DNA from 3 places in the Hydrogenophaga sp. RWCD_12 genome. Region 1 is predicted to be linked to each of the others. Evidence: predicted binding sites of a transcription regulator. Region 1 holds the regulator's gene; each other region holds the start of a gene.
The links. Region 1 encodes sigma-54, which starts transcription at its own class of promoters, with help from an activator protein. Its sites were predicted from a motif close to TGGCANGNAANCTGCTTT; they were not measured.
Positions count from the first base shown of each region.

Region 1 (10,160 bases):
CCGAGGTGTCGATGTACAGGCTGACCGTGTCGGTGGTCAGGTGGGCATAGAGGCGCACGTCGGGCCAGGTGGTGTTGACGCTGGGCCGCTCGCCGCGCCGGTCGCGGAATCGGTCGCAGACCGCGTCCTTGATCTTCAGTGCCGCGAAGTTCAGGCTCTTGAGCGGACTGTGCTGGGCCGTGACCTCGACCTTGATGGTCTGCTGCGGCGTGAACCAGATTTCCCAGGCGACCTCGCTGGCCGCGGCATACAGGTCGTTCTCGCTGCGGTAGCCGCCGTGCCAGAGCTGCACCAGCACCCGCTGCGCCAGGCGGCAATGCAGGTTGAGCTTGAGCGCATCGCGCCACGAAGCCTCCAATGCCACGCCCGCGCGCCACTTCTGCACCTCGGTCGCGCCGGTGATGCGCGTGACCTCGGCGGCCAGGTAGTCCTCCACGCCAGCGGCGCAGGGGAGGAAGAGTTGAAGCTGGTTCATGAATGGAAACCTAACGAACAAACACCGCACGTTTGGCACAGCCCCTTCCAGCGTGCACCACGGAACCGGCTTTGCCGGGCCGTTGGTGCAGCCCCCTGGGGGGTGACGCGAAGCGGCGCAGGGGGTTACAAAGCTTTCCGAAGGTTCGCGGGCGCGATGCGCAGTGCCTCGCGGTATTTCGCGACCGTGCGGCGCGCGCACTCGATGCCCTGCTCCTTGAGCAAGTCCGAGAGCTGGTTGTCCGACAGAGGCTTGGAAGGCTCTTCGGACGCGATGAACTGCTTGAGCAGGGCGCGCACGGCCGTGCTCGACGCGTTGCCGCCGGTCTCGGTGCCAAGCGACGAGCCGAAGAAATACTTGAGCTCGTAGGTGCCGAACGGCGTGGCCATGTACTTGGCGGTGGTCACACGGCTGATGGTCGATTCGTGCAGTCCCAGCTCGTCGGCGATCTCGCGCAGCACCAGCGGTCGCATGGCGAGTTCGCCGTGCATGAAGAAGTTGCGCTGGCGTTCGACGATGGCGCTGGAGACGCGCAGGATGGTGTCGAAGCGCTGCTGGATGTTCTTGATGAACCAGCGCGCTTCCTGCAGGCGCTGCTGCATGGCCGCGTGGCCCGCTTCGCCGCCGCCATCGCGACCGCGGCCACGCATGGCGTTGGCGTACACATCGTGCACCCGCAGGCGCGGCATGACCTCGGCGTTGAGCGTGACCTTGAAGCCGCGGCCGGCGCGCGTGACGATCACGTCGGGCACCACGACGTTGCGCTCGACATCGACAAAGCGCCGGCCTGGCTTGGGTTCCAGCCGCGCAATCAGCGCCAGGCCGGAGCGCACAGCCTCGTCGTCCTGGCCGGTGGTCGCGCACAGGCGCTTGATGTCGCGTTTGGCGATCAGCTCCAGCGGCTGCTCGCAGATCGCCAGGGCCGCGCGGGCCGCGGGCGTGTTGCGCAATTCCAGGATCTGCAGCCGCAGGCACTCGCCCAGATCGCGGGCACCGACGCCGGAGGGTTCCATCTGCTGCAGCCACTGCATCGCCGTGCCCAGCCGCTGCTCGATGGCTTCAACTTCTTCGAACGGCGGCTCGGTGTCGGCCGGGACCTGCGCCGAGGCCGTCAGGCGCCAGCAGGCGCGCGCCAGGTCGTGCAGGCTTTCTTCGAGGTAACCGTCGTCGTTGAGCGACTCGATCAGGAAATACAGGGCGGCGGCGTCTTCGTCGGACAGCCGCAGGCAGCGCGCCTGCTCGTGCAGATGGTCCTGCAGGCTGACCGGCTCGCGGGCCAGTTCGGCCGCGGTCGCGGTTTCATCGTCGCCGCCGGAGGCATTGTTGTTGCGCGCGGGCGCGTCACCGCCCCACTCGCTGTCGTCGGGCGCCATCTCGACCGTGCCATCGCCTTCCCAGCTCTCTTCCACGGGCGAGGCCCCGTCGAGGCGGCTCTCGACCTCGTCAGCGGCGCCACTCTCGGACGATTCGGTCGTCGATGTCCGGGTGTCGGCCTCCGGCAGGCGCGGTTCCGGCGCAGGCTGCGCAGCCTCCGCCAGTTGGTCAGCCGCTACTACTGGCGCGTCGACCGTGTCGACACCAAATTCCTCGCGCTCGGCCGTTTCTTCGCCGCGGTCCAGGAACGGGTTCTCGTCGAGCATCTGCTCGACTTCCTGCGCCATTTCAAGCGTGGACAGCTGCAACAGCCGGATCGATTGCTGCAGCTGGGGAGTGAGGGCGAGATGCTGCGAAACCCGCAGCGAGAGACCTTGCTTCATCCGCTCAGTGCATCACATGCGGAAGTTTTCGCCGAGATAGACGCGGCGCACTTCGGCGTTCTCCACGATCTCGGCGGACGTGCCGCTGGCCAGCACCTGACCATCGCTGATGATGTAGGCGTGGTCGCAGATGCCCAGGGTCTCGCGCACGTTGTGGTCGGTGATCAGCACACCGATGCCGCGCGACTTGAGGAAGCTGATGATGTGCTGGATTTCCAGCACCGCAATCGGGTCGATGCCGGCAAAAGGCTCGTCCAGCAGGATGAAACGGGGACGCGTCGCCAGCGCACGGGCGATCTCGACCCGGCGGCGCTCACCGCCAGACAGCGCGGGCGCCGGTGAAAGGCGCAGATGGTCCACCCGCAGGTCCTTGAGCAGCTCGTCGAGCCGGCTGCGGATTTCGTCTTCCGACAGCCGCTCGCCCTGCTCGTTGTGCTGCAGTTCCAGGACGGCGCGCACGTTTTGCTCGACCGTGAGCTTGCGGAAGATCGATGCTTCCTGCGGCAGATAACCCAGACCCAGACGGGCGCGGCGGTGAATCGGCAGGGATTCGATACGCTCACCGTCGAGCAGGATCTGGCCGCCGTCGGCACGCAGCAACCCGACGATCATGTAGAAAGAGGTCGTCTTGCCAGCGCCGTTGGGGCCGAGCAGACCGACCACCTCACCCTTGTCGACGGACAGCGAGACGTTCTTGACCACCTTGCGGCTGCCATAGGCCTTCTTCAGACCATGGACCTCCAGGCGGCTCTGTCCCGCCACAGCGCCCTGTGGGCTGGCGGCAATTGCGGTCACTTCTTGGGCTCGGTGATCTTGACGCTTGGACGTAGCGTGGCCGGCTCGGCCGGCTGCTGGGGAGGCGGTGTCTTGCCGGCCTTTTCCTCTTCGGGAATCGGCGTCAGCATGGCGCGCACGCGACCGGAGGGGTTGGCTGCTGTCTTGCTGTCAACCCCGCCCTTGACGGTGAACACTTCGGTCTGGCTGTTGTAGAGAATCTCGCTGCCCACGCTCTGGTCGTTGAGCTGCGTACCGCGGTAGCGGCGCAGCACGGCGCGGCCAGTGAACAGCACGGTCTGGGCCTTGCTGTCGTATTCGATGCGGTCGCCTTCGCCCTCGATCCACTCGTCCAGGCCTTCGCGCTTCTGGCGGAAGAAGCCGGGGGTGGCGGGCGTACCCACCAGCAGACCGAGCTGGTTGCCCTGGGCATCCTGGCGCACGTCCAGCTTGGAGCCGCGCATGACGATCGTGCCCTTGGTCAGCACCACGTTGCCGTTGAACACGCTGGTCTGGCGGTTCTCTTCGTAACGCAGGGCATCGGCCTCCACGTTCATGGGCTTGTCCTTGTCGGCTTTTTCCGCCTGCGCCACCCAGGGCGACAGCAGGCCGACGGCCGCAACAAACAACCAGGCGATCGGGCGGGAGGGTTTGACGTGTTGGTGCATGGCTTTTGGGGGCACAGATCTTGCATTCATTGTAGCGGTGCCAAGTGCAATTCGTGCCCTTGACAAGAGATGATTCCTGCCTGGAAACGGCAAGGCCCGCTCGGAGCGGGCCTTGTGCGATGCGAACGGGCCGATCGGTCAGCCCTTGCGGGCCTCAGCGATCAGCGAATCGGCCACCAGGAGGGTCTTGGGACCCTGACCCGGGATGTAGAAACGCCCGGCGATGCCCAGGGCGGGCGTGCCCTCGACCTGATAGGCGTCCTGCAGGCCCACGGCCTTCTGCGCCGACTTGACCGCCGCACCGTCGTAAATGGCGCTGAACTTTTCGCGGTTGACGCCCTGCTTTTCCACCCAGGCCAGGATGGCCGGCGGCGTGGTCAGCGGTAGGCGCTCTTCGTGGTATGCCTTGAATACCTTGCCATGCAGTTGCTCCAGCAGGCCCATGGCTTCGAGCGTGAAGTAAAGGCGCTGCATCGGCACGAAGTTCTGGTTGAAGGCCACCGGCACGCGGCGCACGGTCACATTCGCCGGCTGCTTCTTGATCCAATCGCTGAACACCGGCTCGAAATTGAAGCAGTGGATGCAGCTGTAGGCAAAAAACTCGACCACCTCGACCTGGCCTGCCGGGCTGTCGGTGGGGGCCGGCTTGGCCAGCCTGGTGTAGTCCGTGCCTTCCTTGAAGGCGACCCGCTGTGCCATGGCGGGCGACAGGGCCAGCCCTGTGGCCGCTGCGGCACCGGCAACCATCAGGCCACGGGAAAAATCTCGACGTTGCATGGATTCAAACTCCTTGAAATGACCCGGTTCAGGCTCGCCGGACCGGGAAAAGTTCCCCCGGGGCTGGCGCGGGGTTCAGCGCTGCACCCGCACCAGTGCGGCTTCGACACCGTTGGTTTCGAGCTGCTCGCGCGTTGCATCGGCCATGCCCTTCTGGTTGAAAGGTCCCATGCGCACCCGGAACACCTGGCGGCCAGACTGTTCGCGCTCGGTGATCGACGCTTCCATGCCCAGCATCGCCAGGCGCGCTTTCTGCGCCTGTGCCTCTTCGGCCGACTTGAACGCACCAGCCTGCACGAAATAGCTGAACGGATCGGCGCCAGCCGCCGGCGCCGGATCGGCTCCCGCCGCACCGGTCTTGGCCTTCACCAGATCGCCCAGCGGGTCGGCGCCTGGCTTCGCGGCCGCGGTGTCGGCCGGCTTGGCGTCGGGTTTGGCAGCGGCGTCCTTGTTGTCCTTGTTGTCCTTGTTGTCCTTGGCGTCCTTGGTGGAAGCCGCGTCGGTTCCAACCGGTACCTCGGGGGCTGGCGGCGTGGGCAGCGGCGGCGCCTTGTTGACCAGCCCGGCGTTCGGGTTCCAGCCTTTGTTGCGCTCGGCCTCGGCCGCGTCTTCGGCGGGCTTGCGCGTCACGCCCCGGTCCACGAACGGCACCGGCACACGGGTCACGTACACCGCCACCGACAGGGCAAGCCCCAGACCGATGAGCAGGCCGACGACGAAGCCGACCAGGGTTCCGCCACGCTGTCCGTGGGCCTGCGGGAAACGAGTGTTCATGGATCGAGGGTTCTCACATCTTCTGCGGGGCACTCACGCCCAGCACAGCCAGGCCATTGTGCAACACCTGCGCGGTTGCCCGGACAAGGGCCAGGCGCGCCAGCTTGACCTTTTCGTCGTCCACCAGGATGCGCTCGGCGTCGTAGTAGCTGTGGTAAGCCGCGGCCAGTTCGCGCAGGTAGAAGGTCACGTCGTGCGGCGCGAAGTCGTTGGCCGCCGAGGTCAGCATGGCCGGGTACCTGGCCAGCAGCAGCATCAGCGACTGCGCAGCCGGCGTGTCCAGCGGGGAGAGGTCGACACCGGCCAGCGAGGCCACGTCACCGCCCCAGGCGGCCAGCACCGAGCAGATGCGCGCGTGGGCGTACTGCACGTAGTAGACCGGGTTGTCGTTGTTCTTCTGCACCGCGAGGTCGACGTCGAAGGTGTATTCGGTGTCGGGCTTGCGGCTGAGCAGGAAGAAGCGCACCGCGTCCTTGCTGGTCCACTCGATCAGGTCGCGCAGGGTCACGTAGCTGCCGGCGCGCTTGCTGATCTTCACCTCCTCGCCACCGCGCACCACACGCACCATGGTGTGCAGCACGTAGTCGGGGTAGCCCTGGGGAATGCCCACGCCCGCGGCCTGCAGGCCGGCGCGTACGCGCGCAATCGTTCCGTGGTGGTCGGTGCCCTGGATGTTGATGACCTTGGTGAAGCCCCGTTCCCACTTGCTGATGTGGTAGGCCACATCGGGCACGAAGTAGGTGTACGAACCGTCGCCCTTGCGCATGACGCGGTCCTTGTCGTCGCCGTAGTCGGTGGACTTGAGCCACAGCGCGCCGTCCTGCTCGTAGGTCTTGCCGGCGTCCACCAGCTTCTTCACCGTGGCCTCTACGCGGCCGCTGGTGTAGAGGCTGGATTCGAGGTAATAGTGGTCAAACTTCACCTGGAAGGCCTGCAGGTCCAGGTCCTGTTCGTGGCGCAGGTAGGCCACGGCGAACTGGCGGATGCTGTCGAGGTCGTTCACGTCGCCGCTGGCGGTGAACTCGCGGTCGTCGGCGTGCACAGTCTTCTTCGCCAGGAAGTCGTTGGCGATGTCCTGGATGTAGTCGCCGTTGTAGGCGGCTTCGGGCCACTCGGCGTCGCCAGGCTTGAAGCCCTTGGCACGCAGCTGCGTGCTGGTGGCCAATGTCCCGATCTGTACGCCCGCGTCGTTGTAATAGAACTCGCGGTGGACGTTCCAGCCCTGGGTGCTGTAGAGGCTGCAGATCGCGTCGCCCAGTGCGGCCTGGCGGCCGTGACCCACGTGCAGCGGACCGGTGGGGTTGGCGGACACGAACTCGACCATGAGGCGCTGGCCGTTGGATGGCTGCACGCCGAAGCTGTCACCGGCCTGCAGCACCTCGGTCACGATGGCCTGCTTGGCTGCTGGCTTGAGGCGCAGATTGAGGAAGCCAGGGCCAGCGATTTCGATGTCGGCGACCCACTGCTGGTAGACCGGCAGGGCCAACAGTGCGGCCTTGAGCGATTCACCGACCTGGCGCGGATTGAGCTTGAGCGGCTTGGCCAGCTGCATGGCGGCCGTGATGGCGTAGTCGCCGTGGGCAGCCACCTTGGGGGATTCGAAGGCGGCCTTGTCGCCGGCGCCGGGCGAGAGCTGGTCCAGCGCCTGTGCGAGGCCGGCCAGCAGTTCCTGTTTGATCTTGAGCATAGGGCAGCGATTTTAGGTGGCGGGCGACCCGACACCGTCAGACGGTGCTCTGGAAAACCCGGGGCACCCCGTCAGAAAGCCTTAAGAAAAAAAGGTGTATCGTGCCTGCGCCCGATCCCGGGCTCATTCCTACCCAAAGGCAAGACATGAAACATCTGCTGACCCTGATCGCCCTGACCGGTTCCCTTTCCATGGCCATGGCCCAGACCGCAGCCCCCGCTGCTGCCCCGGCCAAGGCGCCTGCTGCTGCGCCCGCTGCTGCTGCAGCACCTGCCGCCGCCAAGGCCCCGGCTGCTGCGCCCGCCGCCGCTGCGCCTGCTGCTGCAGCCGCTGCCCCGGCCGCGGACAAGAAGCCGACCGAGCAACAGAACCGCATGAAGACCTGCAACGCCGACCCGAAGGCCAAGGCCCTCAAGGGCGACGAGCGCAAGTCGTTCATGAAGTCCTGCCTCTCCGGCGACGAAGCTGCCGCCGGCGGCAACAGCCAGCAAAACAAGATGAAGACCTGCAACGCCGACGCCAAGACCAAGGCGCTCAAGGGCGACGAACGCAAGAAGTTCATGAGCACCTGCCTGAAGGGCTGACCTCCCTGCGCCGCTGAGGCGGCTTCCCCCCTGCTGCGCGGGGGGACCACACCTGCGGACCGGCGGAGCCGGATCCGCGGTGTGTCTGGATCGGGCATGCGCTCCGACCTCTGCCCGGCCAATCTCCCGATGCTGTTCAGTTTCTTGCCTGCGGCAGTGCCGTGTGTGCCGCTTCCTTGACCGCCTGCGTGAGGCGTTGTGCCGACAGCGGTTCCCGCGCCCAGTGTTGCCAGTACAGGGTCACGTCCACCGTGGCACCCGGCAACAGTTCCTGCATCCCTGGCCTCCCCGGCAGGTGCTGCTCGGGCACCATGCCCCAGCCCAGTCCCAGTTCGATCGCTTTCTCGAACGCGTCCACCGCCGGTGCGTAGTGGCGCGGGTAGTTGGGCTGGCTCAGACCGAAGTGCTGTTTCAGGAAGGCGTCCTGCAGCGCGTCCTTGCGGTTGAAGATGATGGCCGGCTGGGCCAGCAGCTGGTGCGGTGACACCGCGCCGGCGGCCGTGCGGCATTGCGCCACCATGTCAGGCGACGCCACGCAGCAGTAGCGCGCCACGCCCAGCGGTTCGGCCACGCAGCCGCGCATCGGCTCGGCCAGCGCCGTGACGCAGCCGATCACATCGCCACTGCGCAGCAGCGCGTGCGTGTGGTCCTGGTCGTCGATCACCACGTCCAGCAGCAGGCGGTGGCGCTGCAGCAGCGGCGCCACTCCGGGAAGGAACCATCCCGCCACCGAGTCGGCGTTGATCGCCACGCTCAGGCTCTGCCAGCCGTCGCCGGCCCGCGCCGCATCGCCTCGCAAGCCGGCCAGCAGGTCGGTCTCCATCAGCTTGACCTGCTTCACATGCGCCAGCAGCGCCTGTCCCGCCTCCGTCGGGCGCACGGTCTTGCCGCGCACCAGCAGGCGCTGACCCAGCTGCTCCTCCAGCGACTTGATGCGCAAGGACACCGCCGCCAGCGTCAGGTTCAACGCCTGGGCGGCCGGCCCGAACCCGCCGTGGTCGACCACAGCGGCCAGCGCTTCGAGGGGACGGGCATCGAGCATGAATCAATTATTTCTTGAGCGATCTCATTTTAAGTTGAATCTGTTTAACAAAAATCCAGGAAGGCTCACACTGCGGCCATTCCATTCATTCTTCTTCCGGATTCCAGTGCCATGACCCTAGCCTTCCCCACCTTCACCTCCGGCATGGTGCTGAGTCTGTCGCTGATCATGGCGATCGGTCCGCAGAACGCGCACGTGCTGCGCATGGGCTTGCAGCGCCAGCACCTCTGGCTTACCGTGGCTGTCTGCGCACTGGCCGACATCGTGTTGATCTCGCTGGGCGTGCTGGGCCTGGCCCAGCTTGGCGGCCTGTCGGACAAGCTGCTGGGCGCGCTGATCGGTGCCGGCGTGTTGTTTCTGGGCGTGTATGGCTGGCAGGCGTTCCAGCGCTTCCTCCGTCCGCGCCAGCCCGTCGCCGCGCCGGCCGGCGCAACGCCCCAACATGCGCCGCCTGCGGTGACCCAGCGCCAAGCCATCCTGTCGGCTCTGGCCTTCTCGTGGCTCAACCCGCACGCCTGGCTGGACACCGCCGTGCTGATCGGCACCGCCTCGCTGGCCTATGGCCAGGGCAGCAAGGTGTTCGGCCTGGGCGCCGCCACCGGCTCGCTGGTGTGGTTCCTGTTGCTCGGCGCCGCCGCCTTCTGGCTTGGCCGCCGGCTGAATTCGCTGCACATCTGGCGCGTGCTGGACGGCGCCGTGGCGCTGATGATGTGGGGCACGGCCGCCTGGCTGCTGGCCGGACTGATCTGACCGAAGGAGCTGCGATGACCACCACCCGCCCCGCCGACGCCCCGGTCACCATCTTCGGCCCGGACTTTCCCTTCGCCTACGACGACTGGCTCCAGCACCCGCAGGGCCTGGCCACGCTGCCGCCCAGTGCGCACGGCACCGAAGTCGCCATCGTCGGCGCCGGCATGGCCGGCATGACCGCGGCCTACGAGCTGATGAAGCTGGGCCTTAAGCCCGTCATCTACGAAGCCTCGCGCATGGGCGGACGGCTGCGCTCGCAGCCCTTCGAGGGCGGCCAGGGCGTGATCGCCGAACTGGGCGGCATGCGCTTTCCGGCCTCGTCCACCGCTTTCTTCCACTACGTGAACCTGCTGGGCCTGCAGACGAAGCCCTTCCCCAACCCGCTCACGCCCGCCGCGGGCAGCACGGTGGTCGATCTGGAAGGACAGACGCACTACGCCCGCACGCTGGCCGACCTGCCGCCGCTGTTCCGCGAGGTGGCCGACGCCTGGGCGGGCGCGCTGGACGAGCTCGGCTTCGGCGACCTGCAGCTGGCCCTGCGCCAGCGCGATGTACCCAAACTCAAGGCGCTGTGGGACCGCCTCGTGCCGCTGTGGGACGACCGCACCTTCTACGACTTCGTCGCGCAGTCCAAGGCCTTTTCCCAGCTCTCGTTCCGCCACCGCGAGGTGTTTGGCCAGGTCGGCTTCGGCACCGGTGGCTGGGACTCGGACTTCCCCAACACCATGCTGGAGATCCTGCGCGTGGTGCTCACGGGTTGCGACGAAGACCAGCACCTGATCGTGGGCGGCGTGCAGCAGGTGCCGCTGGGCCTGTGGGCGCACGCGCCACAACAGATTGCCCACTGGCCACAAGGCACCTCGCTGGCCAGC
Region 1 covers NZ_JBKIXC010000006.1:360,007-370,166, reverse strand. The annotation lists gene ACLIJ1_RS22870 (THUMP domain-containing class I SAM-dependent RNA methyltransferase) at 1-475, opposite strand, end outside; gene rpoN (RNA polymerase factor sigma-54) at 601-2,232, opposite strand; gene lptB (LPS export ABC transporter ATP-binding protein) at 2,245-3,027, opposite strand; gene lptA (lipopolysaccharide transport periplasmic protein LptA) at 3,024-3,674, opposite strand; gene ACLIJ1_RS22850 (thiol:disulfide interchange protein DsbA/DsbL) at 3,813-4,451, opposite strand; gene ACLIJ1_RS22845 (SPOR domain-containing protein) at 4,527-5,225, opposite strand; gene argS (arginine--tRNA ligase) at 5,239-6,912, opposite strand; gene ACLIJ1_RS22835 (PsiF family protein) at 7,059-7,496, shown strand; gene ACLIJ1_RS22830 (HTH-type transcriptional regulator ArgP) at 7,633-8,538, opposite strand; gene ACLIJ1_RS22825 (LysE/ArgO family amino acid transporter) at 8,650-9,288, shown strand; gene ACLIJ1_RS22820 (flavin monoamine oxidase family protein) at 9,303-10,160, shown strand, end outside.

Region 2 (10,160 bases), on a different contig from region 1:
CTGTCGGCACACACCAGATCCGGACGCCAGGCCTTGCGATGTCGCTTTTTGATTTGCCCCCGCTTTCCAGCAAGACCCGCGAAATGCGCAGGGTCTTCGGCGCAATCCATGCCAACAGGAGCTGGGGCGACTGCGAGTCGAGTTCGGGGCCCGGCTCAACGCGCGAGCGTGCGGCCCAGTTTCTGCCGGACCTCATCGCACTGGTGCGGTCGTTGGGCACCAGATGCCTGCTGGATGTGCCGTGTGGCGACTTCAACTGGGCGGCGCCGTTGGCCGATGCGGTGGATTGTTATCTCGGGGTGGATGTGGTTCCAGCGCTCGTCAGCGACAACGAGAAACGCTGGTCCTCTCCCCGCCGGCAATTCCTCTGCCGCGACATGGTTCGCCAGCGTCTGCCGGCGGCCGATCTGGTGCTCTGTCGCGATGCCTTGGTGCACCTCTGCGCAGAAGACGTCAAGCGCGCCATCGCCAATCTCCGGCGCACTGGCGCTAGCTATCTGGTTGCAACGACCTTTGTGGGTGATCGCGGCAACGAGGACATTCCGACCGGTGCGTGGCGCCCGCTCAACATGCAACGTCCGCCCTTCGGCTTTCCTGCTCCCCTCGCGCTGATTGATGAACGGTGCCATCACACCGGGGGCATCTATTCGGACAAGCACCTGGGGGTCTGGCGCTTTGAGGACCTGCCCGCATGGCAGAGCTGAGAGCGTCACCAGCCATGAAACAAGCCTTGAAGGGGCCGTTGCACGCCGCCTTCTCTGAAGCTTTGGGCCATGCTCCCAGCGACAAGCGCCTGGAAGTCCTGCGCCGCGTGGCTGAGACCGGGTCCATCTCGCAGGCCGCGCGCGATGCGGGCATCAGCTACAAGGCCGCCTGGCAGGCGATCGATACGCTGAGCAACCTGAGCGGGCAGTCGCTGGTGGAGCGCACGGTGGGTGGTGCGGGTGGTGGTGGCGCAGTGATCACGCCGCAGGGCATGCAGCTGCTGTCTCTCGCGGACGAGCTGGCGCGCGCACGCGAGGCGGTGCTGTCGCGTTTTGCCGGCGGGTCTTCGTTGTCGTTCGGTCTGGGTCTGCGCACGAGCATGCGCAACCAACTGCCGTGCCACGTGGAGTCGGTGGAGCCGCTGGGTCAGGACGACCCGACGGTGCTGGTGCGGCTGCGCACGCCGGGACAGTCGCTGCTGACGTCGAGCGTGACGCGCGAGAGTGTCGATCTGCTGGGGTTGCGCGCGGGGCTGGAGGTGCTGGTGCTGTGCAAGGCAACGGCGGTACGCATCGGGCGGGGTGACATTGCCGAGTCGCACGATCAGAGTGTGTTGCCCGGTCGCATCGAGCGGCTGGCGCGCGGGCAGGGGCGCGATGAGGTGGTGCTGTCGCTGGACGGTGGCGGGCAGTGGGTGGGTTTTGCGGCGCATCCGTTTGCAGCGCGCAAGGGGCAGCGGGCCTGGGCAGCGATGGACGTCTCGTCGTTGGTGGTGGGTCTCGCAGGCTGACGGCAGACCGACCGTCACTTATGCACGGCATTGCCGTACCTCGCTGGCGCAGTGTCACGCGCGCCGCGGCGGATGGATCACCCGAGTGTCAAAAAAGAGAGCAGTCGTCTCAATTTGAGTCGCTTCTGGGTCGCTTGTGGCCGGTGGCACGGATGTTGTGACAGAGAAGTCAGCCAATCAGGCTTCTCTTTCCAACCACCCTTCAGAGGACGACACATGAACTACGCAGCTCCCGGCGCCGCCGGCGCGAAGATCGCCTACAAATCGCAATACAACAACTTCATCGGTGGCAAGTGGGTTGCGCCGGTCAAGGGTCAGTACTTCGACGTCATCACGCCCGTCAGCGGCAAGGTCTACACCCAGGCCGCCCGCTCGACCGCGGAAGACATCGACCTGGCGCTGGACGCCGCCCACGCCGCTGCCGACGCCTGGGGCAAGACCGACGCCGCCACGCGTTCCAACCTGCTGCTGAAGATCGCCGACCGCCTCGAAGCCAACCTCGAGCTGCTGGCCTACGCCGAGACGGTGGACAACGGCAAGCCGATCCGCGAGACGCTCAACGCCGACATCCCGCTGACCATCGACCACTTCCGCTATTTCGCCGGTTGCGTGCGTGCCCAGGAAGGCGGCATCAGCGAGATCGACGAGAACACCATGGCGTACCACATCCAGGAGCCGCTGGGTGTCGTGGGCCAGATCATTCCGTGGAACTTCCCGATCCTGATGGCCGCCTGGAAACTGGCGCCTGCCCTGGGCGCCGGCAACTGCGTGGTGCTCAAGCCCGCCGAGTCGACCCCGATCTCGATCCTGATCCTGGCCGAGCTGATTGCCGACCTGGTGCCCCCGGGCGTGCTGAACATCGTCAACGGCTTTGGCCGTGAAGCCGGCATGCCGTTGGCCACCAGCAAGCGCATCGCCAAGATCGCGTTCACGGGTTCGACCAGCACCGGTCGCGTGATCGCGCAGGCCGCCGCCAACAACCTGATTCCTGCCACGCTGGAACTGGGCGGCAAGTCGCCCAACATCTTCTTTGCCGACATCATGGACAAAGACGATTCGTTCCTCGACAAGGCGATCGAAGGCCTGGTGCTGTTCGCGTTCAACCAGGGCGAGGTCTGCACCTGCCCGAGCCGTGCGCTGATCCAGGAAAGCATCTATGACAAGTTCATGGAGCGCGTGCTCAAGCGCGTCGCCGCCATCAAGATGGGCAGCCCGCTGGACACCGACACCATGATGGGTGCGCAGGCTTCCAAGGAACAGCTGACCAAGATCCTGTCCTACCTGGAGCTGGGCAAGGCCGAAGGCGCGCAGGTGCTGATCGGCGGCGAGCAGGCCAAGGTCGGTGGCGATCTGGACGGCGGCTACTACGTGCAGCCCACGCTGTTCAAGGGCCACAACAAGATGCGCATCTTCCAGGAAGAAATCTTTGGCCCCGTGCTGGCCGTGACCACCTTCAAGGACGAGGCCGAAGCCCTGGCGATCGCCAACGACACGCTGTACGGCCTGGGTGCCGGCGTGTGGAGTCGCAACGGCAACGTGGCCTACCGCATGGGCCGCGCCATCAAGGCCGGTCGCGTGTGGACCAACTGCTACCACGCCTACCCCGCGCACGCTGCCTTCGGTGGCTACAAGGAATCGGGCATCGGCCGTGAAACCCACAAGATGATGCTGGACCACTACCAGCAGACCAAGAACCTGCTGGTCAGCTACAGCGAGAACAAGCTGGGCTTCTTCTAAAGCCTGTGGCTCCCCCCGCGCCGCGCCTGCGGCGCGTCACCCCCCAGGGGGCAACGCTGGCGCGGCCCGGCAAAGCCGGTTCCGCTGCGTTCTTGATTGGGACATCTCCTTTCGGAGGTGTCCCTTTTTTCTTTCAGTACAAGGAGACAGACATGGTTGAGAAAGTCATTGCCACGCCGGCCGCGGTCGAGTTGGTCGAGTTCCTCAAGACCAAATACGGCCCGGGTCTGATGTTTCACCAGAGCGGCGGCTGCTGCGACAACAGCGCCGCCAACTGCTACCTGCTGGGCGAGATCACCATGGGCCCGGGCGACGTGCTTCTGGGTAACATCGGTGGCTGCGAGTTCTACATGAGCAAGTCGCAGTACGCGACCTGGCGCCACACCCAGCTGATCATCGACGTCATCGAAGGCCACGGCGGCACCTTCTCGCTCGAAGGGCCCGAGGGCAAGGCCTTTCACACGCGCTCGCGGGTGTTCACGCCGGAAGAAATGGCACAGATCGAGGCGGACGAGGCACGGGCAGCCAGCTGAATCGATGGGATGGCTGGGATGTTCCATTCCTGAACACTCCACGCCTGTAGCGCGTGGCATGGAACTTGTTGGAAGATCGGCATTGGTACAGCCGGCGACGACCGGCTCCATCCGGAGACAAGACATGACCCCACGCCCCACATTCGCCTTGCGCCGGTTCAACGCCGCGCTTCTCATGGCCCTGGCCGGCACCGCCGGCGCCCAGACCTTGCAGGAGGTCGTGGTCAGCGCCTCTCGCCAGGAACAGAAATCGTTTGACGCGCCAGCCTCGGTGCAGGCCGTTGGCCAGGAGGCCATCGAGGCCGCTGGCCCGCGGGTCAACCTCTCCGAGGTGATGAACCGCGTACCGGGCATCACGGTGCTCAACCGCCAGAACTACGCGCAGGATCTGCAGCTCTCGATCCGCGGCTCCGGCTCGCGTTCGCCCTTCGGCATCCGCGGCACGCGCCTGATCGTCGACGGCATTCCGGCGACCATGCCCGACGGGCAGGGCCAGGCCTCGACCATCAGCCTGCCGTCGGCCCAGCGCATCGAGGTGCTGCGCGGACCGCTGGCCCAGCTTTACGGCAACTCCGCGGGCGGAGTGGTGCAGGTGTTCACGGCGGACGGTCCCGAGAAGCCGGAAGTGCGCTTCAGCGTTGACGCCGGCGCGGACCGGTTGCGGCGCTACGGCCTGCAGGCTGCGGGACAGAGCGGTTCGCTGAACTACGTGATCGACCACAGCGACTTCTCCACCGACGGCTGGCGCGACAACAGCGCCGCAAAACGCAAGCACACCAACGCCAAGCTGCGCTGGACGGCCAACGAACACATGAAGTTCACCCTCGTCGCCAATGCCTTCGACCAGCCCGAGTCGGGCGATCCGCTGGGCCTGACGCGCGAGCAGTTCCAGGCCAACCCGCGCCAGGCGGTGGCCGCGTCGACCTCGAACAAGGCTGGCAAGGACGTGTCGCAGAACCAGCTGGGTCTGGTGGCCGAGCACAAGCTCGACGCACAAAGCGAACTGTCGGCCCGTGTCTACGCCGGCCAGCGCGATCTGGACAGCCGACTGTCGCTGCCGCTGTCGGCCCAGACCTCGGCGACCTCGGCCGGTGGGGTGGTGCAGCTGGACCGCCACTACGAAGGCACGGGGCTGCGCTACGCGCGCCGCATCCCGGCCGGCGAAGGGCAGGTGAACCTGAGCGCCGGTGTGGACATCGAACGCATGGGCGAGCACCGCCTGGGCTACATCAACAACCTCGGTGTGACCGGCGCGCTCAAGCGCGACGAAGACGGCAAGGTCAGCAGCACCGGTGTCTACACGCAGGCTGACTGGGCGATCAACGAAGGCTGGAGCGCGGTGGCTGGCCTGCGCGCCAACCGGGTGAAGTTCCAGGTCGACGACCATTTCATCCGCCCCGGCAATCCCGACGACAGCGGCCGCGTGACGTTCAGCGCGACCAACCCGGTGATCGGCGTGACGCGCCACCTGGGCGACGACACGAATCTGTACGCCAACATCGGCCGCGGCTTCGAAACACCGACCCTGACCGAGATCGCCTACACCGCCAACGGCAGCGGCCCGAACCTGGGCCTGAAGTCGGCCCGCAGCACGCACACCGAAATCGGCTTGAAAACCAAGTTGTCGGAGAACCAGCGGCTCGATGTCGCGCTGTTCCACATCGGCACCCGCGACGAGATCGTGGTCGCCTCCAGCAGCGGCGGCCGCACGGTCTACACCAACGCCGGCAAGACGCGCCGCACCGGCATCGAGCTCACGCACAGCGCGCAATGGACACCGGAGTGGCGCAGCCACGTCGCGCTGTCGACCCTCAATGCCCGCTTTGCCGAAACCTTCAGCAGCAGCGGCACGCGGGTGGTTTCGGGCAACCGCATTCCGGGCGTGATGGACCGTTCGCTGTTCGGCGAGATCGCCTGGCAGCCGCGCGCGATGCCAGGCTTCACCGCCGCGCTGGAGGCGGTGCACCGGGGCTCCATGGTGGTGGACGATGTCAACAGCGACCGCACCGCGGCCGCGACCGTGTTCAACCTGCGGCTGGGCTGGGAGCAGAAGGTCGGCGCCTGGAAGATTCGCGAATACCTGCGCGTCGACAACCTGGCCGACAAGGCAACCATCGGCTCGGTGATCGCCAACGACGGCAACAAGCGCTTCTTCGAACCGGCACCGGGTCGTCAGTGGGGGCTCGGGGTGACCGTCAGCTACGCCTTCTGAGCGGGCGGGAAGCCAGGGCTCACAGCCCTGGTTTCTGCAGCGCCTTGAGCACTTCGGTCTGGAAGTCCGGGCCTTCGGCGGCAGCCATGAAGGCGTCGATGTGGCCATCGAAGCGCACCGTGCCCTGGTGCAGCAGCAGCAGGCGGTCGGCGGTCTTCACTTCCTCGATCAGGTGGGTGGCCCACAGCACCGCCAGGCCCTGATCGCGGCACAGGCCGCGCACGGAGTCCAGCAGTTGCTGCCGCGAGGCCGGGTCCAGGCCGACGGTGGCTTCGTCCATCAGCAGCACGCGCGGCCTGTGCAGCAGCGCGCGCACCAGTTCGACCTTGCGCCGCGTGCCGCCCGAGAGGCTGCGCACCACAGCTTTGGCCTGGTCCTGCAGGCCGATGGCAGCGAGCTGCGTATCGATGCGTTCGCGCGCCGTCTTGCGCGGAATGCCGTGCAGGTCGGTGTGGAACAGCAGGTTGGCCATCACCGACAAATCCATGTCGAGCGCGCTCTGCTGGAACACCACGCCCAGGCCCGAGAGGGCGCGCGCCGGGTGCTGGCGCATGTCCTGCCCGAGGACCTCGATGCTGCCCTGGTCGGGGGTGAACAGGCCGGTCAGCAGTTGCAGCAGGGTGGACTTGCCGGCACCGTTGGGGCCGAGCAGGGCCAGCATTTCGCCGGCCTGCACCTGCAAGCTCACACCCTTGAGCGCCGGCTTGCCGTTGTAGGCCTTGTGCAGGCCGTCGGCTTTCAGGACGGTGTGGACCACGGTGTCGGGGGCTTGGGCGAGTGGTTCGGTCATGAGGCGGGTTTGGCCAGCAGGTTCATGCGGGCGAGGAGTTTCTTTTCGCGCTCGACGGTGACGAGGACGGACTGGCGGTAGTCGCGCGTGCCGAGGTATTCCAGCGTCTGCTCATAGCGCGCGAGCGCCGACGTGTGGCGCTCGGCGTTCATCGCACGGCGGAACACATCGTGCAGCTTCTGGATCACTGCCTCGGGCGTGCCGGCGGGCGCTGCAAGGCCCCAGGGCGAGGTGTAGACCGCCTGCGGGTAGCCCAGCTCGCGCATGGTCGGCACCTCGGGCCAGCGGCTGCTTCGCGTTGCGTTGAAGGTGGCGATCAGCCGCATCTGGCCCTTTTCAACCCAGGGAGCGAAGCCGGTCGAGTTCACGCCGGCCATGATCTGGGCGCCCGCGATGGCCAGCATCTGGTCGGCCGTGCCCTTGTACGGCACGTGCACGTACTTCACGTTGTTTTGCAGCAGGATCTCTTCCATCGCGAGGTGAGCCGTGGTGCCGACGCCGGTCGAGCCCATGATGAGTTCGCCCGGACGCTTGACGGCCCAGTCGATCATGTCGGCGACGTTTCGGAACGGACTGTTGCCGGGCACCAGCAGCCCGAAGCTCACACCCGAGACTTGCAGGATCGGGGCGAGGTCGGTCACCGGGTCCCAGTTCACATGGTTCATGAGCGCGTGGCGGTAGACGGTGAGCGGCACCTGTCCGATCACGTGCCCGTCCGGCTCGGCGGCCTTCAGGGCTGGCGCGACCATGGTGCCGGCCGCGCCGGGCTTGTTGACCACGACGATGGGCTGCCCCAGCAGGGGTTCGGCTTCTTCGGCCAGGATGCGGATCGTCAGGTCGGTCTGTCCACCGGCGGGCCAGGGCACGATGAGCTGGATCGGTTTTGAAGGGAAGGGCGCCTGTGCCTGCGCCAGGGGGCTGACAGCGGTCAGCGCGAGCGCACCGGCGGCACCGAGAAAGTCCCTTCGCGAGACGGCAGTGTTCGGCCGGCTGGATCGAGTCAGGGTTATCCCTGTGTCATTTTTGAACGCTGGTCGCGGCGGTGTGTGTCTCATGCGTGGCCTGATAGTCTCATGTCCCTCGGAAAGCCCCCGGGACGCGGCATGATCAGGCAAATTCCGTTCCTGTACCAGCCGAATTCTGTTGGCACCGATTTTGCAGAATGATCGCGCGCTTCGGGCGCACCGGGCCATTGGTGCCCGGGTTTCGCAAAACAGTAGGAGACACACCATGGCCCTTTGCGCCAGCTTTGCTTCGCATTCCCTGCGCGCCCTGACCGCGGCCCTGTGTGCCGCTGGCGCAACCCTCGCCTTCAGCCTCCCGGCCCACGCCCAGAGCAAGGTCTACGTGTCCAGCGAGAAGGACAACAAGATCTACGTCTTCAACACGGCGGGCGAGCGCCAGGCCGCGATCGATGTCTGCAAGCGTCCGCGCGACATGTCGTTCAACGCCGACGGCAAGCAGATCTACGTGATCTGCGGCGACAGCAATGCCATGGGTGTGGTGGATGTGGGCGCGGGCAAGATGGATGGCACCGTACCGCTGGGTGAAAGCCCCGAGATGTTCGACCTCAGCCCCGATGGCAAGACCGCCTACGTGTCGATCGAAGACGACAGCGTCATGGCGGTCTACGACATCGCCACGAAGAAGGCGCTGTTCGAGGTCAAGACCGGCGGGGAGCCCGAAGGCGTGCTGGTCACAGCCGACGGGAAGACGGCCTATGTGACCTCCGAGGTTGCCAATGTGGTCCACGTGATCGATCTGGCCACCAAGAAGGTCACCAAGAACATCAAGGTCGGCAAGCGCCCGCGCCGTTTCGTCATGTCGCCCGACGGCGCCGAGCTATGGGTCACCAACGAGCTGGATGCGACCGTGAGCGTGGTCGACACCAAGACCCACACCGAAAAGCAGAAGATCAAGTTCGAGGTCAAGGGCATGCGCCAGAACGACATCACCCCGGTGGGCATGGCCATCAGCCCGGACGGCAAGAGCATGTGGGTGGGTCTGGGCCGCGCCAACCACGTGGCCGAGGTGGATGTGGCCAGCAAGACTGTGAAAAGCCAGGTTCTGGTGGGCAAACGGGCCTGGGGGCTGGGTTTTTCTCCCGACGGCAAGACGCTGTTCGTGGCCAACGGCATGTCGGACGACATGACGCTGATCGACACCGCCTCGGGCAAGGCGCTGAAGACGGTGCCGGCCGGCCGTGTGCCCCACACGATCCTGGTTTCCAAATGACCGTAGGCCTGAGCAAGCCGCTGCGCGCCCTGGCCGGCGCGCTGGTGCTGGCGGCGGCACTGCCGTCGCTGGCCGCGACCAAGGTCACGGTCGCCGTGGTGTCGCTCGACGGCGACCCGCGCTTTGCGCCGCGCCGCATGGAGAAGGCCTATCCCGGTCACCCGACCGGGCGCGCCATCGACGGGGTCAAGCTGGCGGCCGAAGACTCGGCGTTCGAGCTCGATGCCGCCGGGATCGAACTCGTGGTCCGGGACGTGGTGCTGCCCAACGTGGCGGCCTTGCCGAAGGTGCTCGCCGATCTCAAGGCGGCCAAGGTGCAGCACGTGGTGGCCGACCTGCCGGTGCCGGAGCTCAATGCGCTGGTGCAGGCGGCGCCGGCCGCGCTGGGTGGTGCGATCGTGATCAACAGCGGGCAGAAAGACGATGCGCTGCGCGGCGCGCAATGCGCAGCGTATCTGCTGCACACCTATCCGAGCCGCGCCATGTTCAGTGACGCGCTGGCGCAGTACCTGGCGGCGCGCAACTGGCGCAAGGCGCTGGTGCTGCAGGGCGCCTTGCCGGAAGATGTGCTGGAGCTGGAAGCCTTCAACCGCTCGGCCAAGCGCTATGGCATCAAGACGACGCAGCTCAAGCCTTTCAAGCTGACCGGCGATCCGCGCGAGCGCGACCTGGCCAACGTGCGGCTGCTCACGGGCGACCGCGAGCATGATGTGGTCGCGGTGCTCGACAGCGACGGCGAGTTCGCGCGCACCGTGCCCTATGCGACGCAATGGCCGCGGCCGGTGGTGAGCGCCAACGGTCTGGTGGCGGCACCCTGGCATCCTCTGTGGGAACGCAACGGCGGGCCGCAGCTCTCGCGGCGCTTCGCGAAGAAGGCCGGTCGCCCCATGAGCGGACACGACTGGGCTGCGTGGACCGCCGGCCGTGCGATCGCGACCGTGCTGGCCGAACAGCCCAAGGCGCCGATTGCCGCACAGCTCAAGGCCTTGCGCGGCGGTGCCGTGGGCGTCGACGGCTTCAAGGGGCCTCGCCTGTCGTTCCGAGCCTGGGACGGCCAGCTGCGCCAGCCGGTCTTCCTGAGCCACGTCGACGGTGTCGCCGGTGTGGCGCCGGTCGACGGCGTGCTGCATCCCAAGGAAGTGATGGACACGCTGGGTG
Region 2 covers NZ_JBKIXC010000005.1:104,111-114,270, forward strand. The annotation lists gene ACLIJ1_RS19045 (class I SAM-dependent methyltransferase) at 39-704, shown strand; gene ACLIJ1_RS19050 (TOBE domain-containing protein) at 719-1,495, shown strand; gene ACLIJ1_RS19055 (aldehyde dehydrogenase family protein) at 1,712-3,232, shown strand; gene ACLIJ1_RS19060 (DUF779 domain-containing protein) at 3,385-3,765, shown strand; gene ACLIJ1_RS19065 (TonB-dependent receptor family protein) at 3,890-5,977, shown strand; gene ACLIJ1_RS19070 (ATP-binding cassette domain-containing protein) at 5,997-6,767, opposite strand; gene ACLIJ1_RS19075 (tripartite tricarboxylate transporter substrate binding protein) at 6,764-7,633, opposite strand; gene ACLIJ1_RS19080 (PQQ-dependent catabolism-associated beta-propeller protein) at 7,998-9,002, shown strand; gene ACLIJ1_RS19085 (branched-chain amino acid ABC transporter substrate-binding protein) at 8,999-10,160, shown strand, end outside.
Region 2: a site for sigma-54 is predicted at 7,912-7,929, ahead of ACLIJ1_RS19080 (PQQ-dependent catabolism-associated beta-propeller protein). Genes of this name have one in related genera too.

Region 3 (10,160 bases), 320 kb from region 1:
CTTAGACCGAACAGTGTAGTCCTGATAAGCTGGGAGCGCCACGGCTGCCAATATGCCGATAATTGCAACCACAATCATCAATTCGATGAGTGTAAAACCTTTCTGTGTTGTACGCACAATAAAACCCCTTTAAAATCCATCTCCTTTGGCGAAGCCCTGAATTCCCCCATTCCTATCCAACAAGGCAACCCAGTCTTGGCGACCCACAACAGGCAAAAGAGTCAGGTCGCTCAGCGCAATCTTGTTAACACTTGCCAGTTTTTCCACCGACTCCCTTTGGTCGGGAAACTTTTGCAAAAATGGCTCTAATGGTCTAGCACGAATAAGAGAGGCCTTTGCAGCGCCCCCCTCGTATGGAACATAGAACTCCGGGCGTTCGGCATAATCCCGACCCCCAACGATAGACTCAAAAAGAACCTTGTTCTTCTCATGCACACTATTCGGCGAGCGCAAAGCCACAGTCCTGACGCCACCAAAGGCAAAGGGACGTAGGTCGGTGGGCAGCAACTTAAGAGCTTCGTGGTCGATGTCCGCCGACATCACAACTTTGAACCGATCCACTTCCAGTGCCAAATAGAGAGGTCGAGCTTGCCAAGTGGTCCAGACGCCATAGCTCAGAGCCAGTAGTTGCACAACCACCACAAGACTCAAATCGATCCAGAGCTCTTGCCTTGGTTTGGCAGGGTTGAACAACACAAAGGTCAGCAATGGCCCACACACCACATCCACGGCGATGACCAACATAAAGAGCTCTCGCCCTCCTGATAGCTCACGGTACGGATAGGGATACCAGAGCCCAAACACGATTGCTGCCGCAATGACTGCCAGGGCGATGCTGCCGAGCAAATGAACACTCGCCGCCTTTGATGCCACCCGGTATCTCGAGTCAAATTTCATGAATTAATCTAAACAACGCAAAAGCAAGTAAGTTATTACACCCAAAATCACCCAAGCGCTCTTTTGGAACTCTTCACGATGACCCAATATTCAACGGCATTCTGAAGGCATAAACTTCGCTGGAACAGGATTGGCTGCAGGAACCTGGTTGTTGGTCAGCGCGCGCCCAGTGGAGGCCACATTCGTGGCGGATGTGCAAGCCCAGTCCACTGCGCCTTGTGCGCTGGCGACCGGCACGCCAAACACACCAGCGTTTTGCACGTTCGGAGCCAGATTGAACGTAAAGCCGTTCAGGTTAGTGGGAATGCCATTGCCAGCAGTTGCTGCCAACGCAACAGAGACTACCCAGTTGGCAGCGCCCGGAGCGAATGCCGGGCAGTTAGCTGCCGTGGGAGCGCCGCCTTGCGCGTTGTTGTAAACGCAATAGTTCATGACGTACTTGGACTGCTTCTGGGCAAACGGGATGGCGTTGATGGCAGCGGCAGCACCATCGAGGCCTGTAACACCGTCGGACTGGAACGCTTCGCTCAGCACACCCTTAGCGGCCGAACCGGCGATCACGCCTTCAGAGATCTTTGCACGCACCGTGTAGTCCTGGTAAGCGGGCAGAGCCACAGCAGCCAGAATACCGATGATGGCCACCACGATCATCAGTTCGATCAAGGTGAAACCTTTTTGCAGGGAACGATTCATAACACTCTCCAAGACGGCTTAGTTGAACGGTACGAGATCAATGCACAGAGCGTGCCAGTCAAATGAGACTCATATTAGAGAATTTTCGATTCTTTCCGACCAGAAGGTGACTATTTCCGGCACTATCGCCCTCGACGAGTGACAACTCTTGTCACCATGTGCTGAACTGTCACTCACGACCTTAGCCAAGATACAAACCGTTGATAAAGCCATCGAAGCACTAAACCAAAAAAGAGCGCCGAAGCGCTCTTTCTGATGATTGAAATACGTGGCAGATCAACGGCACTCAGAAGGCATGAACTTGGCCGGAACTGGATTGGCTGCAGGAACCTGGTTGTTGGTCAGCGCGCGCCCAGTGGAGGCCACGTTCGTGGCGGAGGTGCAAGCCCAGTCCACTGCACCTTGTGAGGCGGCGACCGGCACACCAAACACGCCGGCGTTTTGCACGTTCGGAGCCAGATTGAACGTGAATCCGTTCAGGTTGGTGGGAATACCGTTACCGGCAGTAGCAGCCAAAGCCACCGAAACAACCCAGTTGGCGGCGCCCGGAGCGAATGCCGGGCAGTTGGCTGCCGTGGGAGCGCCGCCTTGCGCGTTGTTGTAAACGCAATAGTTCATGACGTACTTGGACTGCTTCTGGGCAAACGGCGTGGCGTTGATGGCAGTGGCTGCACCATCGAGGCCTGTAACACCGTCGGACTGGAACGCTTCGCTCAGCACACCCTTGGCGGCTGAACCGGCGATCACGCCTTCAGAGATCTTTGCACGAACCGTGTAGTCCTGGTAAGCGGGCAGAGCGACCGCAGCCAGAATACCGATGATGGCCACCACGATCATCAGTTCGATCAGGGTGAAACCTTTTTGCAGGGAACGCTTCATTGAAAACTCCTTGAGGGGTTTGTGGGTTGGAACGACTACACCTCAGCAGAGAGCGTGCCAGGCAGAACTGGCTGCGTTTTCGAGCGCTTTTTCACGCTTAGCTGGTGGCCAGTGACGATTTGTGTCCCGCGTGACCAGCGGCTACTGACAATTTTTGTCATCGACAGTTCGATGAGCAAAAATTGTCAAAGGTCAAAGGTCTGTCCGGCACTCAGCCAGCGGATGTCGTGGCGGACATCCGAGGCGCGGTTGGGCGTCTCGTCGAAGCGCCGGATCTCATCCATGATCAGGCCGGTTTCGGCCGGCTTGGTGTGGGTGATGTAGATCGGAAAGCGCCGCTCGCGATCGATCTGATCCAACTCCTCGGCCAGCGTGCTGGGGGACAGATGCAGGCTGCGCTGGGCCAGGGCCTTTTCCCGGTCGCTGAACGCCGTCTCGATGATGAGCAGCGCGACATCAAGGCGGTTGATGCGTTTCCAGAAGGCAGGATTGCGCTCGGTGTCGCCGCTGAATACCCAGTGCCCGCTCGGGCTGTCCACCGCATAGCCCACCGCCGGGACGGTATGTACCGCCGGCAGCACCTCCACCCGCTTGCCACCCACCAGAAGCTGCTCCCCGACGGTGATCGGCACAAAGCGCATCAGCGGGGTTTCCACACTGGGAATGGCCGCGAAGTCGGGCCAGATCAGGTTGTTGAAGACATGGATCTGCAGGGCGGAAATGGTGCCGGGCAGCGCATGAACCGTCAGTGGCGGAGCGCCGGCCGCCAGACGCTGGGCCGCAACGGCATCCAGCATCAGCGGCAAGCTGGCCACATGGTCGAGATGGGAATGGGTCAGCAGGACATGGTCGATGCGGGCCATTTCCTCCAGGCTGAGGTCTCCGACGCCCGTGCCGGCATCGACCAGGACGTCGTCGTCCAGCAAAAAGGAGGTGGTCCGGCAGCCATGGGCAATGGCACCTGAGCAACCCAGCACACGTACCCGCATCGATATTCCCGTCGGTTGGTCTGAGAAGGCGGTCTGCCCGTTATTTGGTATCGAACGAACTCGCACCATCCCAGTCCTGGGGCAGCGGAGACTGCTTCATGGAGCCTACCCGTTCGGTATAGAGCCGGTAAAGGACTTTTTTGGCATTTCTCGCGCGCAGTTCCCCCAGATGGGTTTCGCACGCACCCCAGTCTCGTGTCCTCCAGGCTTTGCGCACCAGTTGCCACTGGTGCAGCTCTTCGGCCAGGGCCGTGTCGGGCACGCCAGCCGCCAGCGGCGTGTGGATCGCCACCGCCTGCGCCTTGCCCTTGACCCGCACCAGATCCAGTTCCTGCCAGACGAAGCCGGGTGCCTTGCGGCGGGTGGTTTCGCTGGCAACGATCGACACACCGTAGTGCTTGGACAGACCTTCCAGTCGCGACCCCAGATTGACCGCATCGCCGACGACGGTGTAACTGCGGCGCACGTCGGACCCCATGTCACCGACGCACATTTCGCCGGTGTTCAGACCGATGCCGACTGCAATGTCCGGCAACCCGGCATTCTGGCGATCGGCATTGATGCGCTCGATTTCCTGCGACATGCCCAACGCCGCCCGCACAGCCAGCGTGGCGTGCTCGGCCGTGTCGACCGGCGCCCCCCAGAACGCCATCACGCAGTCGCCCATGTACTTGTCGATCGTGCCGCGGTGGCTGCGGATGACGTGGGTCAGGCGGCTGAACACCATGTTGAGCAGTTCCTGCAACTGCGTGGGCGACATCGTCTCCGCGCTGGCGGTGAATCCACGCATGTCGCAGAACATGACCGTCATCTCCCGGGTGGTGGCGGTCATGCTGTAGCGGTCCGGATCCTTGACCATCTCGTCGACCAACTCGGGCGGCACGTAGGTGCCAAACAGCTGCGCCAGCTCGCGCTTGGCCCGGCTCTCGACCAGGTAGCCGTAGCTCATGTTCACCACGAAGGCCAAGCCCGCCATGACCAGCGTGGTGGCCATGGGCAGAGCCAGCCCGTGGGCCACATACAGCCAGGTGTTCAGGCCAACCACCGCACCGATCACCCCGATGCTCAGTACGACGGCCCGGGTTGCACTGAGCAGCGGCAACCCGAGCGCGAGCAACAGTCCGGCCAGCAACATCAGCACGGCTTCGTAGCCAGCGGCGTAATCGGGTTTGCTGATCAGGCGCCGGTCCAGCAGGCCGGAAATCAGGTTGGCATGCGTCTCCACGCCCGGGTAGGCCTCTCCCACCGGCGTCGCCCGCAGATCAAGCAGGCCGGGCGCGGTGGTGCCAATCAGCACCATTCGCCCCCCCAGTTCTCCCTTGGCCAAACGGCCGGAAAGCACATCCCCAGCCGAGACATAGCGGAACGATCCGCCCTGCGGCCCACCATTCCCCCGAAACGGCAGCAGCGCCGTCAGGTGGTCGTCGACCGGGATCTTCTGGCTCCCCTTGTCGGAGCGCAGCACCAGACTGCCCGGTGCCGGTTCACCACTGACCAGAGACCCGGGTTCAATGGCCGGCTGTCCCAACCACAACCGGTACATGGCCAGGGCCAGTGACTCGTAGTAGGCACCCTGGTATTCGGCCATCAGGGGCAGGGAACGGACCACGCCATCGTTGCCCGGCACGGTGTTGAAGAAGCCCGCCGCCGGAGCCGCCTCGGCCAACGGCGCGATGTTGGCGCCATAGCCGGTCCAGTGAAGGGCCTGGATATGACCACCGGCCTGGCTCTCCTTGCGCCAGGCCGGCGCCGGCAACTGCCCGGACGCACGCGCCTGTGCCTCACTGGAGAAGTAGTAGCCCATGACCACTGGCCGCCCGCGCAAGGCATTGGCCAAACGCTGGTCGTGATCCAGCTGGGGCCGCAGCCGGTTCAGCTGATCGGCAAATCCCGGCTGGTCGCGAAGTTCCTGCCGGACCAGCCGCTCCAGCTGGGGCAGCCCCGTGCTGCGATCCGCTTCGGCAAACACCGTGTCGAAGCCCACCAGCGCCACGCTTTGCTGCACGAACAGCTGGTCAACCAGCTCGGCCATGCGGTCCCTCGGCCAGGGCCATTGACCGATTTCGGCAAGGCTTTTCTCGTCCACATCAACGATCACGATCCGTGGATCCAGCGTCCCCGGCATGGTCCAGCGCAGACGCGCGTCGTAAATGATGTGGTCCAGGCGCTGCAGGATGCCCAGAGGCAGCACGCCGACCACGTGCAACAAAGCGAACAGCAAGGGCAGCAGCGTGACGGCCACACGGGGGCCGTGTCTGCTCAGCGCCTGCATGAAACGTCGCGGGAAGAGGCAGGCACCCGTTCAGCGCGCCTGCGGGTACATCCGGTCAGGACTGCACGAACTGCATCTGCGTGCCGGCCAGCTCGATCAGGTCGCCGTTGTGCAGGTTCACCGCTTCGGTGGTCAGGGCGGTGCCGTTGATGGTCGGTTTGACCGCACCCTCGACCAGCGCCACCACATAGCCGTGCGGCCGGCGCGTGATGGCCGCCACCGCCACCCCAGGCTTGCCGATGGTGGTGACCACCTTGACCAGAGGCACCTCGCGGCCTGCAGCCGCGCCAGACATCACTCGGATGGCCGCGTTGCCCACCATGGCGGGTTCAGCCCCTACCACGGCGCCGGAATTGATCACCGTCGTCTTTTCGTGACCGTCGGACGCACCGTCGTGCACGAACTTGATTTTGTACTTGCCGATCTCGACCGTGTCGCCGTTCTGCAGCTGCTGTTTCTTGATCGCCTTGCCGTTGACGTAAGTGCCATTGGTGCTGTTGAGGTCTTCGAGGAACACCTCGGCGCCAGACATCTGCATCACGGCATGCTCACCACTGACCGCCAGGTTGTCGATGACGATGTCGTTGTATGGACGACGGCCCAGGGTGGTGCGGTCTTTCGTGAGCTGCACCTCCTTGATGACAACGCCATCGATGGAAACGATCATTTTCGGCATGGCCGACTCCTGTGGAACCTTGGAAACGAAACTAATTGATTACTGCTGTCCGAGCATACGCGACAACAAACCCCTGCGGACCGGCTTGGCCCGGGCCAGTGCCAGTATCACCGAAATATTATCGCGCCCACCACAGCCATTGGCGTCCTCGACCAGCGTCCGCCCGATCTGATCCAGTGGTGCGTCTTCCATGAGGATCGCGGCAATCCGGGGATCCGGAACCATGTCGCTCAACCCGTCGGAACAGAACAGGTACAGGTCGCCGTCTTCCACCCGGAATTCGTTCACTTCGAGCAACACGGTGTCTTCCACACCCAATGCGCGGGTCACGAGATTCTTGTGCGTGGCGAACTGCGCCTGCTCGAGCGAAATCAGTCCCGCGTCGATCTGCTCCTGCAACAGGGAATGGTCCCGGGTGATTTGCTGCAGGGTATTGCCGCGCAATCGGTAGCAGCGCGAATCGCCGACGTGGCCAATCATCGCCCGCGTTCCCTGAAAGACACCCATCACCAGGGTGGTTCCCATGCCCGCATACAGCGGGTTGGAATTGGCTGCGTTGAAAATGGAGCGGTTGGCGTTGTCGACGCAGATTTCCATCGCGCGCTTGAGTTCGCGCACCGGTGCTTCCTGCCCCCCCTCGCCGATCCAACGCCCCAGCTCGGTGTGGATGAAGCTGGTGGCCATGGCGCTGGCCACCTCGCCGGCGTTGTACCCACCCATGCCGTCGGCCAACACCACCACTTGATTGGCGGTGTCGAGCGAAACCGAGTCTTCGTTGTTTTCACGAATCAACCCGGGGTCGGTCTGGCTGTAGTACTCAAAAATCATGTAGATCGGTTTTATAGCCTGAAACGGGGCTTGAGGTGCCTGTCCGTCGCGACATTTGTCACGAATCGGGACAGTCCCGACCGTTGCCTGCGGATATTCGCACCAGGCTGTGCACAAGTAGCACCTTCCTCAAAAAACAAAGGCAACGCGAGCGTTGCCTTTGTTCATTCTCTTCAGAGAGGAAGCCAGCCTCAGAGCTGTGCTTTGAGCAGCTTGCCCAGCTCGGAAGGGTTGCGCGTGATGATGAAACCACACTCTTCCATGATGGCCAGTTTGGCATCGGCCGTGTCGGCACCGCCGGAGATCAGCGCGCCGGCATGGCCCATGCGCTTGCCGGGAGGCGCGGTCACGCCAGCGATGAAGCCGACGATCGGCTTCTTCATGTTGGCCTTGCACCACTGGGCGGCTTCGGCTTCGTCCGGGCCACCAATTTCGCCGATCATGATGACGGCGTCGGTGTCAGGATCGTCGTTGAAGGCCTTCATCACGTCGATGTGCTTGAGACCGTTGATCGGGTCGCCACCGATGCCGACGGCGCTGGACTGGCCCAGGCCGACTTCGGTCAGCATCGCAACGGCTTCATAGGTCAGCGTGCCCGAACGGGACACGACGCCGATGCGGCCCTTGCGGTGGATGTGGCCGGGCATGATGCCGATCTTGATCTCGTCGGGCGTGATCAGGCCGGGGCAGTTGGGGCCCAGCAGCAGGGTCTTCTTCCCACCGGCGGCTTCCTTGGCCTTCATCTTGTTGCGCACTTCCAGCATGTCCTTGACCGGAATGCCTTCGGTGATGCAGACGGCCAGGTCCAGATCGGCCTCAACGGCTTCCCAGATGGCGGCGGCGGCGCCGGCCGGCGGCACGTAGATCACCGACACGGTGGCGCCGGTCTGTTGGGCGGCTTCCTTGACGGTTGAGTAGATCGGGATGTTGAAGATCGACTCGCCGGCCTTCTTCGGGTTCACGCCGGCCACGAAGCAGTTCTTGCCGTTCGCGTATTCCTGGCACTTCTCGGTGTGGAACTGACCGGTCTTGCCCGTGATGCCCTGGGTGATGACCTTGGTGTCTTTGTTGATGTAGATCGACATGGTTTCTTCTCCGGGCTTATTTGACGGCGGCGACGATCTTGGTCGCGGCTTCGGCCATGGTGTCGGCGGCGATGATTGGCAGGCCGGATTCGGCCAGCAGCTTCTTGCCCAGCTCTTCGTTGGTGCCCTTCATGCGCACCACCAGCGGCACGCTGAGGTTGGTCGCCTTGCAGGCGGTGATCACGCCGGTGGCGATGGTGTCGCACTTCATGATGCCGCCGAAGATGTTGACCAGGATGCCCTTGACCTTGGTGTTCTTGAGCATGATCTTGAAGGCTTCGGTGACCTTCTCGGCGGTGGCGCCGCCGCCCACGTCCAGGAAGTTGGCCGGCTCGCCGCCGAACAGCTTGATGGTGTCCATGGTGGCCATGGCCAGGCCGGCGCCGTTCACCAGACAGCCGATGTTGCCGTCCAGGGAGATGTAGGCCAGGTCGAACTTGGAGGCTTCGATTTCTGCCGGATCTTCTTCGTCCAGATCGCGGAACGCCACGATCTCGGGGTGGCGGAACAGCGCGTTGGAATCGAAGTTGAACTTCGCGTCCAGGGCCATCAGGTTGCCCTTGGAGTCGCAGTTCAGGGGGTTGATCTCGACCAGGGACGCGTCGGTGTCCATGTAGCACTTGTAGATCTTGGCGAAGATGTCGACCGCCTGATCAATGGAAGCGCCGGTCAGGCCGATGGCGGCTGCGACCTTGCGCGACTGTGCTTCGGTGATGCCGGTCAGCGGGTCGATCATCTCGGTGATGATCTTCTCGGGCGTGGAGTGCGCCACTTCCTCGATGTCCATGCCGCCTTCGCTGGATGCGATCAGGGCCACCTTCTGCGTCGCGCGGTCGGTGACCAGCGAGACGTACAGTTCGTTCTTGATGTCGGCGCCGTCTTCGATGTACAGGCGGCGGACCTTCTGGCCTTCAGGACCAGTCTGGTGGGTCTTGAGCTGCATGCCCAGGATTTCCGAAGCGCGCGCCTTCACATCGTCGATCGACTTGGCGACCTTCACACCGCCACCCTTGCCACGGCCACCCGCGTGAATCTGGGCCTTCACCACCCAGACCGGGCCACCAAGCTTTTGTGCGGCTTCAACGGCTTCCTGCACCGTGAACGCGGGAATTCCGCGCGGAACCGGCACACCAAACTGACGCAAGATTTCCTTGCCTTGGTACTCGTGAATCTTCATGAGGTCTCTCTCGGACTGGGGGTTGTTCGATCCGGCCAAATGGCACAGCCGGTGCGCGGGCTTGTGGACACGGCAACCGACGACTGTATCATGTTGCGACGCACCAAACAGGTGAGTGGCCGCTCACATAATGCATAATTATAGGATCCGGTCGCTGAATCCCAACTGACAAAAGAGGACCCCGCCATGGCCAAGATCTTCATCGACGGCGAAGCCGGCACCACGGGCCTGCAGATCCGCGAACGGCTGCAGCAGATGCCCGCCGTCGAATTGCTGAGCATCGCTCCCGAGCGCCGCAAGGACCCCGAAGCCAAGAAGGCCCTGATGGCAGAAGCGGACCTGGTGATCCTGTGTCTGCACGACGATGCGGCGATCGAGTCGGTGGCCATGATCGACAGTCTGCCCGGCCACAAGCCGCGCATCATCGACGCGTCGACCGCCCACCGCTGCAACGACGGCTGGGCCTACGGCTTTCCCGAACTGAGTGCTGGCCAGCGCGAGGCTGTGCAAAAGGCCGACCGCGTCGCCAATCCAGGGTGTTACGCCACCGGTGCCATCGCAATCCTGCGCCCGCTGGTGGACGCCGGCCTGCTGCCCAAGGACTTCCCGATGTCGCTGCCTTCGGTCAGCGGCTACTCGGGCGGCGGCCGCAGCATGATCGAGG
Region 3 covers NZ_JBKIXC010000006.1:43,539-53,698, reverse strand. The annotation lists gene ACLIJ1_RS21445 (pilin) at 1-78, opposite strand, end outside; gene tfpZ (TfpX/TfpZ family type IV pilin accessory protein) at 130-897, opposite strand; gene ACLIJ1_RS21435 (pilin) at 988-1,590, opposite strand; gene ACLIJ1_RS21430 (pilin) at 1,867-2,469, opposite strand; gene ACLIJ1_RS21425 (3',5'-cyclic-nucleotide phosphodiesterase) at 2,655-3,458, opposite strand; gene ACLIJ1_RS21420 (CHASE2 domain-containing protein) at 3,499-5,730, opposite strand; gene ACLIJ1_RS21415 (FHA domain-containing protein) at 5,786-6,406, opposite strand; gene ACLIJ1_RS21410 (Stp1/IreP family PP2C-type Ser/Thr phosphatase) at 6,446-7,234, opposite strand; gene sucD (succinate--CoA ligase subunit alpha) at 7,426-8,319, opposite strand; gene sucC (ADP-forming succinate--CoA ligase subunit beta) at 8,336-9,496, opposite strand; gene argC (N-acetyl-gamma-glutamyl-phosphate reductase) at 9,683-10,160, shown strand, end outside.
Region 3: a site for sigma-54 is predicted at 2,512-2,529, ahead of ACLIJ1_RS21430 (pilin). Genes of this name have one in related genera too.